DNA from 2 places in the Porphyrobacter sp. LM 6 genome. Region 1 is predicted to be linked to the other one. Evidence: predicted binding sites of a transcription regulator. Region 1 holds the regulator's gene; the other holds the start of a gene.

Evidence for each region. Region 1 encodes LexA, which represses DNA repair genes until DNA is damaged. Its sites were predicted from a motif close to GTTCCNCNCTTGTTCT; they were not measured.
Region 2: a site for LexA is predicted at 2,983-2,998, ahead of BG023_RS06640 (DNA recombination protein RmuC). Genes of this name have one in related genera too.

The regions. Positions count from the first base shown of each region.
Region 1 covers NZ_CP017113.1:2,055,656-2,061,190, reverse strand. The annotation lists gene BG023_RS09885 (ComEC/Rec2 family competence protein) at 1-1,059, shown strand, start outside; gene lexA (transcriptional repressor LexA) at 1,257-1,943, opposite strand; gene BG023_RS09875 (molybdopterin molybdotransferase MoeA) at 2,152-3,174, opposite strand; gene moaC (cyclic pyranopterin monophosphate synthase MoaC) at 3,329-3,802, opposite strand; gene trpC (indole-3-glycerol phosphate synthase TrpC) at 3,799-4,599, opposite strand; gene trpD (anthranilate phosphoribosyltransferase) at 4,605-5,535, opposite strand, start outside.
Region 2 covers NZ_CP017113.1:1,410,944-1,416,478, forward strand. The annotation lists gene fmt (methionyl-tRNA formyltransferase) at 1-851, opposite strand, end outside; gene recR (recombination mediator RecR) at 905-1,501, shown strand; gene BG023_RS06630 (DUF2306 domain-containing protein) at 1,537-2,196, shown strand; gene BG023_RS06635 (peptide deformylase) at 2,228-2,800, shown strand; gene BG023_RS06640 (DNA recombination protein RmuC) at 3,014-4,420, shown strand; gene BG023_RS06645 (TrmH family RNA methyltransferase) at 4,421-5,218, opposite strand; gene BG023_RS06650 (HPr family phosphocarrier protein) at 5,253-5,531, opposite strand.

The DNA.
Region 1 (5,535 bases):
CTGTGGCCCGAAAGCGCCATCGGCCCGAGTTTTCAGATGAGCTTTGCCGCGGTGCTGGCGATCATCGCGGTCTCCACCAGTGCGCCAGTACGGGCCTTCCTTGCCCCGCGCGACGAGCCATGGGCGGCGCGGATGGGTCGGCGCGTCGTGATGCTGTTTGTGACCGGTGTGGTGATCGAACTCGCGCTGATGCCGGTGGTGCTGTTCCACTTCCACCGTGCGGGGCTTTACGGCGCGGTGGCGAATGTGGTGGCGATCCCGCTGGTGACCTTCGTCTCGATGCCGCTGATCGCGCTGGCCCTCGCGCTGGATACCGTGGGAGCGGGTGCGCCGGCGTGGTGGCTGGTCGAGCGCTCGCTCGCGCTGCTCTTGGGGATCGCCCATTTCACTGCGGCGCAGGCGGGCGCGGTGCGGCTGATGCCGCAGATTAGCGGGTGGGCGATTGCGCTGTTTGCGCTCGGCGGCTTGTGGCTGGCGCTATGGCGCGGACGGGTGCGACTTGCGGGGCTTGTGCCGGTTGTGCTGGCGAGCGGGCTGGTGGCGCTGACCCCGATCCCGGATCTGCTGGTCGCCGGCGACGGGCGGCAGGTGGGGATCACAATGAGCGCACCTGATGGAACCCGCCATCTGCTCTCCCTGCATAACAGCCGGTCGACCTACACCCGCGACAATATGATGGAGCTCGCCGGGGTTGCGGGCGAGCCGCTAGTCCTCGCCAATTGGCCGGGGGCGCGCTGTTCTTCGGCGTTCTGCGTCATGACCATCCGGCGGGGTGGGCGCGACTGGGTGATCCTGCTGGCGCGGGGGCGCGAGCAGGTCGAGGAGCGGGCTTTGGCGGCGGCGTGCGGGCGGGCGGATATTGTCGTTTCGGAGCGGTTTCTGCCGCGCGCCTGCCAGCCGCGCTGGCTCAAGGCCGATCGCCGCTATCTGGAAGAGAGCGGGGGGCTTTCGATCAATCTGGAGGATCAGACGATCACCCGCGTGGCCGACAGCCAGGGGACGCATGGCTGGTGGAAGGCGGGCCAGAACGACCGCAAACGGCCATCTGGCGGAGGCTAAGGGGGGGCTAGCGGGGGTCTAGAGGGGGGCTAACAGGGGTCTAGAAGGGGTCTAAACCGGGCTAAATCACCGCTTTTCGTGGAACATTTTCGACTAACACTATGTAAGTCCGAGAAAAACAGGCCGGGGTCAATGTTCCACGCCGGATAGAAACCGCAGGTGTGGTCTCAAACGGCCGACCCCGGCCCGATTTGCAATCAGTGGTAGCGCCGCAGCAGGCCTGCGAGCTTGCCCTGCACCTCGACCTCGTCGGGGCGGTAATATTGCGGATCATAGGCGGCGTTGGCGGGATCGAGCCGCACCTGCGCGCCTTCCTTGCGCAGATATTTGAGCGTCGCTTCTTCGCCGCGCACCAGCGCGACCACAATCTCGCCATCGCGCGCAGTATTGGTCCGCCGCACCAGCGCGAAATCGCCGTCGAAAATCCCGGCTTCGATCATCGAATCGCCCGACACCTCGAGCGCGTAATGCTCGCCCGGGCCAAGCAGCGCAGCGGGCACCGGCAGCGTGCTCTGCCCTTCGAGCGCCTCGATCGGCGCGCCTGCGGCAATCCGGCCGTGCAAGGGCAGTTCGATCACATCGTTCGCCGCTTCGGCCACGCGCGGGGCGGGGGCGGGCATGGAGACCACATTGCCACCCGCCGCCGCATTGCCGCGCGCCGGCGTCACATCCTCGGGCTGGCGCACCACTTCGAGCGCACGGGCACGGTTGGGCAGACGGCGCAGGAAGCCGCGTTCTTCCAGAGCGGAAATCAGGCGGTGCACGCCCGACTTGCTCTTCAGATCGAGCGCTTCCTTCATTTCTTCGAAACTCGGCGAAATCCCGGTTTCTTCCAGCCGCTGCTGGATGAAACGGATCAGTTCGTGCTGCTTGGCGGTCAGCATTGATCACAACTCCCTTGGTCGCACGACGCCCGCGCTTCGCGGCTCTGCCGTGCCAGTCCCATTGCGTGCTGCCAGAGGCACCCACTCGCCGGAACGGAAAGCGGTGCTTTGCCTGCACGGGCCGTGCACCGATAAGGTGAACGAACAAGGAACAAGTAGGCAACCTTGATAGCCGAGTCAAGCGCACCCGCTGGCAAAGCCGCAGAGTTCAGCCATTCTGGAGCGGGAACACCCGTACCGGTTCGCCCGCAGGCACCGCCGGCGCATGTGCAGGGCGGTCGATCAGGCAATCGGCGGCGGCCAATGCACTCAAAGCGGAGGAATCCTGCGATCCGGCCAGCCGCACCGCGCCGCCATCGGTCACCGCGCGCAGGAATTCGCGGCGCGGGCCGATGGCGGGCAGGGCCTCTCCAGCGGGCATCGTTAGGCTGCGCGGCAGCGGATCGGCATCGCCTTGTGCCGCGCGCACCAGCGGCAGGGCGAAGAGGAAGGCGGTCACAAAGCTCGACACCGGATTGCCCGGCAGGCCGAGGATCACCTGCCGGCCTCTGGTCGCCACCAGCAGCGGCTTGCCCGGCTTGATCGCGACCTTCCAGAAAGCGGTTTCCGCGCCCCAAGCGGCGAGCGCGGGCTTGATCAGATCGTGATCGCCCACCGATGCCCCGCCCGAAGTAATGAGGATGTCGGCCGCCTTGGCGCGCTCCAGCGCGCCAGCGAGCGCGGCCATGTCATCGCCCACCGGGCCAAGCCGCAGCACCTCGCACCCCAGAGGCGCGAGCATGGCCGCGATCATCGCGCCGTTGCTGGCGGGGATCTGGTGCGGGAGGCAGTGGGCGGGATCGGCGGCGAGCTCGTCCCCGCTGTCCAACACCGCGACAGTGACGCGCCGCGCCACGCTGACCTCGCCGCGTCCTGCCGACAGCGCCAGCGCGATGCGGCCAGCGTTGATACGGGTGCCGCGCGTGAGCAGGCGGGTGCCCTCGACAAAATCGAACCCGCGCCTGCGGATATGGCGTCCTGCTGGCGGATATTCGGTAGCGGTGACGATGCCGCCCTCTACGCCTGCATCTTCTTGGAGCAGCACGCGGTCCGCCCCGTCAGGGACGATTGCCCCGGTCGATATCCGCGCGCATTGCCCCGCGCCCAGCGATCCTGGGAACGGCGTACCGGCCCGGCTTTCGCCCACGAGCGTCCAAGGCCCTTCGCCGGCGCCCAGCGCATAGCCGTCCATCGCGGACAGATCGGCGGGGGCTGGGTGCGCGCGGCATGGACATCCTCGGCCAGCACGCGGCCGAGCGCTGTTTCGACGGGGATACGCTCTGAACCAAGCACCGGAGCGAGCGCGAGCAGCCGCGCCTGCGCCTCTTCCAGTGACAGCGGTGCGGTCATTCAGGCGCTTTCCAGTCGCCCGATTTGCCGCCGCTCTTGGCGATCAGGCGGATGCTGTCGATGACCATGCCCTTGTCGATCGCCTTGGCCATGTCGTAGATTGTGAGGAGTGCCACAGAAACCGCTGTCATCGCCTCCATTTCGACGCCCGTGCGCCCGGTGAGGGAGGCCGTGGCGGTGGCGCGGATGGCGCTCTCTTCGTAATCGAAATCGATGTTCACCGCTTCGAGCCCGAGCGGGTGGCACAGCGGGATCAGATCGCCGGTGCGCTTGGCGGCCATGATACCCGCGATGCGCGCCGTCCCGAGCACGTCGCCCTTGGGGGCGTTGCCTGCGCGGATCGCCTCCAGCACTTGCGGAGACATGGTGATCCGTCCGGATGCAACAGCGCGCCGCGGCGTGGCGGGCTTGCCGCCGACATCGACCATGCGCGCCGCGCCGTCTTCGCCAAGGTGCGTGAGCTTGCTCATGCCGCCTGTTCTGCGCCGAGCAGCGCGCGGGTGGCACTCGCAATATCGTCAGCGCGCATCAGACTTTCGCCGACGAGGAAGGTGCGAACCCCTGCCGCTTCGAGCCGCTGGCAATCGGCATGGGTGTTGATCCCGCTCTCGCCGACCAGCAGCGTGCCTTCGGGCGCCAATGGGGCGAGGCGTTCGGTGGTGGCGAGGCTGGTGGTGAAGGTTTTCAGGTCGCGGTTGTTGACCCCGATCAGGCGCGATTTCAGCACCCGCGCGGCGCGCTCCATCTCCGCCTCGTCATGCACTTCGACCAGTACATCCATGCCAAGCTCGCGCGCGGCGGCCTCGATCTCGGCCATGGCGCTATCCTCTAGGGCGGCGACGATGATCAGGATCGCATCGGCCCCGATGGCGCGGGCTTCGAGGCATTGCCACGGATCGACCATGAAATCCTTGCGCAGCACCGGCAGATTGCAGGCGGCGCGGGCGGCGACGAGGTAATCCTCGTGCCCCTGGAAATAGGGCGCGTCGGTGAGCACGGAGAGGCAAGCGGCACCCCCGGCCTGATAGGCTGCGGCGTGATCGGCGGGGCGGAAATCGGCGCGGATCAGGCCCTTCGACGGGCTGGCCTTCTTGATTTCGGCGATCAGGGCATAGCCGCTGGCGGCACGCGCGCGCAGCGCCGCCTCGAACCCGCGCGGCGCGCTTTGCGCGGCGGCAGCGGCGGTGAGTTCGGCCAGCGTCGTCGCGGGTTTGCGCGCGGCGACTTCCTCGCGCTTGGTCGCGCAGATTTCCTCAAGCTTGTTCATCGCGCTCATACCGCCAGATCGATCCATTTTTCGAGCAACACCTTGGCGCGGCCCGAATCGAGCGCTTCGGCGGCCATGGCAACGCGCGTCGCCCAGTCCTCGCCGCGTCCGGCGACCATCAGCGCGCCCGCCGCATTGAACAGCACCGCATCGCGATAGGGGCCGGGCACGCCCATCAGCAGCGCCTTCAGCGCCACCGCATTGTGCTTGGCATCGCCGCCGCGGATCGCTTCGACGGGGGCGTGGGGCAGGCTTGCGACCCGCGCATTGATGCGCTCCATGATGAAGCCGTTGCCTGTGACCACCGCAACCTCGTTGCCGCCCGCAAGGCTCAGCTCGTCGAGCCCCTCGTCGCCCGAGACAATCAGCGACTTGCCGGTGCCGAGCCGCGCCAGCGCGCCGGCGTAGATCGGCACATAGGCGGGGCGCGCAATGCCGATCAGCTGGCTGGTGACCTTCGCGGGGTTCGACAGCGGGCCCATCAGGTTGAAGATCGTGCGCTGGCCGATACGCGTGCGGATGGGCTGGATGCGCGCCATCGCCGGGTGGTGGTTGCGGGCGAAGAGGAAGCAGATGCCGATCTCTTCGAGCGTCCGCTCTGCTGTGCGCCCGGCAGCATCCATATCGAGACCGAGGGCTTCGAGCGTATCCGCCGCGCCTGCCTTGGAACTCGCCGCGCGGTTGCCGTGCTTGGCGACCGGCACGCCGCAGGCCGCGACGACAAGGCTGACGGCGGTCGAGACATTGAGTGTGTGGTGCCCGTCACCCCCCGTGCCGCAGACGTCGATCGCGCCTTCGGGGCCTCTAATCGGGATCAGCCGCGCCCGCAGCGCCCGCGCCGCGCCGGCGATTTCGTCCGCCGTCTCCCCGCGTGCTGACAGGGCAACAAGGAAGCGCTCGATCTCGGTTTCCGAAGGCGCGCCGTCGAGCAGGACG
Region 2 (5,535 bases), 640 kb from region 1:
TCGAGCGCCGGCTTGCCCGCGCGCTGGAGCTTGAGGGGCCGGATCGCGCCGCTCCCGCAGGCGATGGTCAGATCATCGTCCAGCACCGTGCCGGACGCCCCTTGTGCATCCACCGCCTCAGCCAGCAGCAGCTTGACCCGCTCGCCTTCGAGTTCGAACCATGTGCCGGGGAAGGGGGCGAGGCCGCGCACGAGCCGCTCGATCACATCGGCGGCTTCGCTCCAGTCGATTTTGGCCTCGGCCTTGTCGATCTTCGGCGCGTAGATTGCCGCCGCATCGTCCTGCACTTGCGGAGGGAAGGCAGGAAGATCGGCCAGCACCTCCACCATCGCCGCCGCGCCGACGGCGCCGAGTTCGACGAACAGCTCGCCGGTTGTCTTGCGCGCGACCGGAACAGTGACCTTGTGCAGCATCGGACCGGTATCGAGTCCGGCTTCCATCTGCATGATCGTGACGCCCGTCTCGGCATCGCCCGCCATCACCGCCCGGTGGATCGGCGCCGCCCCGCGCCACCGGGGGAGCAACGAGGCGTGGATATTGAGGCAGCCATGCTTGGGCGCATCGAGCACCGGCTGCGGCAGGATCAGCCCGTAGGCGGCAACTACCGCGACATCGGCATCAAGCGCCGCGAACTCGGCCTGCGCCTCGGCATTCCGCAGCGACACGGGCGAACGCACTGGCACCCCCAGCCGCTCGGCCTCGAGCGCTACGGGTGAGGGGCTCAGCTTCTTCCCCCGCCCCGCCGGACGCGGCGGCTGGGTGTAGGCGCACACGATCTCGTGTCCCGCATCATGCAATGCCGTCAGCGCCGGCACCGCGAATTCGGGCGTTCCCATGAAGATGATGCGCATAAGGTTTGCCCGAAGCCTTTGTGAAGCGAGCCGCAGGCCCTATCTCCCCCGCTATGGCATCGCAAGAGATCGAAGCCCTCAGCTCTGCGCTCGCCCGTCTGCCGGGCCTGGGGCCGCGTTCGGCGCGGAGGGCGGTGCTGTGGCTGGTCAAGCATCGCGAAAGCGCGCTGCCCGCGCTGCTCGAAGCGCTGGCTGCGGTCTCCGAAACGCTGGTCGAATGCCAGACCTGCGGCAATGTCGACACGCGCGACCCGTGCGGCATCTGCGCCGATCCGCGCCGCGATGCGCGCAGCTTGTGCGTGGTTGAGGAAGTCTCGGACGTCTGGGCGCTCGACCGCGCGCGGCTATTCCCCGGGCGCTACCACGTGCTCGGCGGGCGGCTGTCGGCGCTCGACGGGGTGGGGCCGGAGAACCTCAACATCGCCAGCCTGCTTGCACGCGTCGAAGCGGGCGGGGTCGACGAGGTGGTGCTCGCCATGAACGCGACGCTCGAAGGCCAGACCACCGCGCACTACCTCGCGGAGCGGCTGGAAGCCTTCCCCCTGCGCGTCACCCAGCTTGCCCATGGTCTGCCCGTCGGCGGCGAGCTCGATTACCTCGACGAAGGCACGCTGGCGCAGGCCTTGCGCGCGCGGCGACCGGTGGGGTAGTTTGCTCCCGCGTCGGGACGGGGGGATTGTCGGCAATGGCGACACAGGCAAATGCTCAGGCAAGGCACCGGGTCCACCCGGTCTGGTATGCGTTCTGGGCGGGCTTTGTGGTTGCCAGCCTATATTTTCTCGGACAGTCGATTGTCGCCCTGCCTGAGCCGGAAATGCAGCCCGGATCAACCCTCTGGAACCACACCGTCTGGTATCTCGCCCACGCGGTTGTGGCCCTACCGATACTGGTCATCGCGCCGTTCCAGTTCGTGCCGGGGTTGCGGCAAAACCGCCCGCAGCTGCATCGCTGGCTCGGCCGCGTGTTTCTGGCCAACTGCATGGTGGCAGCCATCCTTGGCATCTATCTTGGCAGCACCATACAGTGGCCCGGATCGCGCATCCCGCTATCGATCCTTGGGGCGCTGTGGTTCCTGTTCGCGGCGATCGCATGGCAGGCCGCCCGCCGTCGCGATTTTGCCAATCACCGCCGCTTCGCCATCCGCGCCTTCGCGCTCGGTGGTGCCTTCGTGTGGGTGCGGCTGATCAATCAGGCGCAAAGCGATCTGCTGGGTTTCATTCCAATCGAGGACACGCAGGAGACGACCAAGGAGTGGTTGACTTTGACCCTCCCGATCATCGTGACGGAACTTTGGCTGGGATGGGGGCCGGTGGCGCGCAAGCTGTTTGCCCGCGCCCCGCGTTGATATTCGCGCGTCCCTCGCCTAAATAGCCGCTATGGCTATCCGTGAAATCCTCGAAGTGCCGGATCCCCGGCTGAAGACCATCTCGACTCCGGTCGAACCGCATGAGTTCGGCCCTGAGCTGAACAGCCTCGTCGAAGACATGTTCGAGACGATGTACGATGCCCCCGGCATCGGCCTCGCCGCGATCCAGGTCGGCGTGCCCAAGCGCGTGCTGGTGATCGATCTCCAGCCCGAAGACCCGGATGCCGAGCCGGTGGAATGCCACCACAACGGCCACAAGCACACGCACCCCGCGACCAAGAAGGAACCGCGGGTGTTCGTGAACCCCGTGATCCTCGATCCGGCGGACGAGCTTTCGACCTATCAGGAAGGCTGCCTCTCGGTCCCCGAGATCTATGCCGACGTTGATCGTCCGGCGACCTGCAAGGTCCGCTACCAGGATCTCGACGGCAACACCCACGAGGAAGCGCTCGAAGGCCTGCTGGCGACCTGCCTGCAGCACGAGATGGATCACCTCGAAGGCATCCTCTTCATCGACCACCTCTCGCGGCTGAAGCGCGCGATGGTGCTGAAGAAGCTCGAAAAGATCAGACGGGCGGCGTAGTCTGTTTGTGTGCCCGCCTCCGCGGGCACATCCTCGGTGCTATTCCCTTCGCTTCGCTACGGGGCACCTGTGGCTCGCGCGCGTGCGCTCGTGGCCCTTCGGGCTAAAGCTTTCTCCTTTCGTCACCCCGGACTGGATCCGGGGCCCCGCTTTCCTGTTGGAAAGACGAGCAACGCCCTAGCGTTCCCTATACGTTCCGTGTAGGAGTGTGTGATGGACCCTGCAATTCTTGCGATTCTCGCTCTCGCCGTCGGTGCCGCGATCGGATGGTTTCTTGCCTCGCGGCCGCTGGCCGATCTGCGTGCGCGGCTGGCCGAGGCTGAGGACGGGGCCAAGACGCTGGATGAGAAGTTCCGCGCGGCCGTGACCGAGCTTGCTACCATGTCCGAACGCGCCGCGCGGGCCGATGGACTCGCGACCCAGCTCGATGCCGCGCGCGAGGAAAACGCCCGCTTTCGCGCCGAGCGCGCTGCGTTCGAGGAGCAGAAGCGGTTGCTCGAAGAATCGCGGAGCAATCTCCTCAAGGAGTTCGAGAATACTGGCGCACAGGTTCTGAACCGCGCGCAGGAAGCCTTCCTCAAGCGCGCCGAGGAACGCCTCGGCTATTCCGAAAAGGCGAGCGAGGAAAAGCTCAAGGCCCTGCTTGCCCCCGTGGGGGACCGGCTGAAGAGCTACGAGGAGCAGGTCAAGGCGCTGGAGGAAAAGCGCGTCGATGCCTTCGGCCAGCTGGCCGGCGTGATCGAGGAAATGCGCAAGGGCCAGGACGAGGTTAAGCGCGAGGCGCAGCGGCTCGGCAATTCGCTCACCAATGCGCCCAAGGCGCGTGGGCGCTGGGGAGAAAAGGCGCTCCAGAACCTGCTCGAACAATGCGGGCTCGCGCAGCATACCGACTTCGTCATGGAGCATTCGGTCGATACTGAGGATGGCCGGCTGCGGCCCGATGCGATCGTGCGGATCCCGGGCGGAAAGGTGCTGGTGATCGATTCCAAGGTCTCGCTCAACGCCTATCAGGAGGCGTTCGAGGCCGAGAACGAGGATGCGCGGGCGAAGGCGCTGTCCGATCACGTGCGCTCGATGCGCAATCACGTGCAGACGCTGGGCGCCAAGAGCTACCAGTCGCAATTTGAAGAAGCGCCCGATTACGTGGTGATGTTCGTGCCGGGCGAACACTTCGTCGCCGCAGCGCTCGAAGCCGATCCCGATCTGTGGAACTTCGCCTTCGACAAGCGCGTGCTGCTGGCTACCCCGACCAACCTCGTCGCCATCGCCCGCACTGTTGCGCAGGTGTGGCGGCAGGATGGCCTCGCCAAGGAAGCGCAGGAAATCGGGCGCATGGGCGCCGAGCTCTACGATCGCCTCGCCACGGCTGCCGAGCACCTCAAGCGCGTCGGCGGCGGGTTGGAAAGCGCGGTCAACAATTACAACAAGTTCGTCGGCAGCTTTGAACGCAATGTGCTGTCCTCGGGCCGCCGGCTGGCGGACAAGGGCGTCGAAATCGGCAAGCGCGCGATCGAGGACGTGCCGCTGGTGGAAAGCGCCCCGCGCTACAATGCGGCTGACGCTGAAGAGGTCGAGGCAGAATACCCCGCGCTCGAAGATCGCAAGGACGCGGCGGAGTAATTACGTCTCCAGCGCCGCCAGCACCTCGTAAGCCAGCACCGCTCCTGCCACCGCCGCGTTCAACGAATCCGCGCGGCCTTTCATCGGCATGGTGACGCGCAGGTCGCAGGCGGCTTCGTATTCCTCGGGCAACCCTTGCGATTCGTTGCCCACCAGAATGAAGCAGGGTGCCTGATAGGCCGCGCCGCGATAGGGCACGGCATCGCGCAGGCTCGCGGCGACCAACTGCCCGCTCCCGCTTCGCAGCCACGGCAGGAATTCGTCCCAGCGTGCCTGCGCCACGCCCACAGTGAACACCGCCCCCATGCTCGCGCGCACGGCCTCGGCGCTGAACGGATCGGCGCAGTCGTCAATCAGGATCAGGCCTCCTGCGCCCACCGCGTCGCAGGTGCGCAGCATCGTGCCGAGATTGCCCGGATCGCGCAGAGCCTGCGCCGCGAGCCAAATCGGCGCGGCGTTGCGGTCGAGGGCGGCGAGCGAGGTGTCCCACTCGTCGAACACCCCGGCCACACTCTGCGCGTTATCCTTGCCGGTGATTTTGGAGAGGATGTCGGGCGTGGTCGCAATCACTTCGCCGCCTGCCGCCATGACGTCGGCTTCGAGCCGTTCGAGCAAGGGATGTTCGCGCCCCTCGGCCATCACCAGCGTTTGCGGCAGACGTCCGCAGGCGCGGGCGTCCTCGATCAGGCGCAGCCCTTCGACCAGGAACTGGCCCGCGCGCTTGCGATGCTTCTTGTCGCGCAAGGACCGCAGATATTTGACGGTCGGGTTGGAAAAGCCGGTGATGTGCTTGCGCATGGCGAATTCTGTGGGCGGGGCGGGTGGCCGCGCGTCAATCCTCGCCGAAGCCGTTTTCGATCAGCGCGACGAGTTCGCCGAGCACGTTTTCGGCATCGGTGCCTTCGACCGCGACTTCAACCGTGTCACCCTTGGCCGCGCCGAGCATCATCAGGCCGAGGATCGATCCTCCTGCGGCGCTGTGCGGGGCCTTGCTGACGGTGACCTTGACCCCTTCGGGCAGGCCCGCGACCGCGCCGACGAACTTGGCGCTGGCGCGGGCGTGCAGGCCGCGCCGGTTGACGATCAGAACGCTCTGCCGTGCCTCCCCCACCATC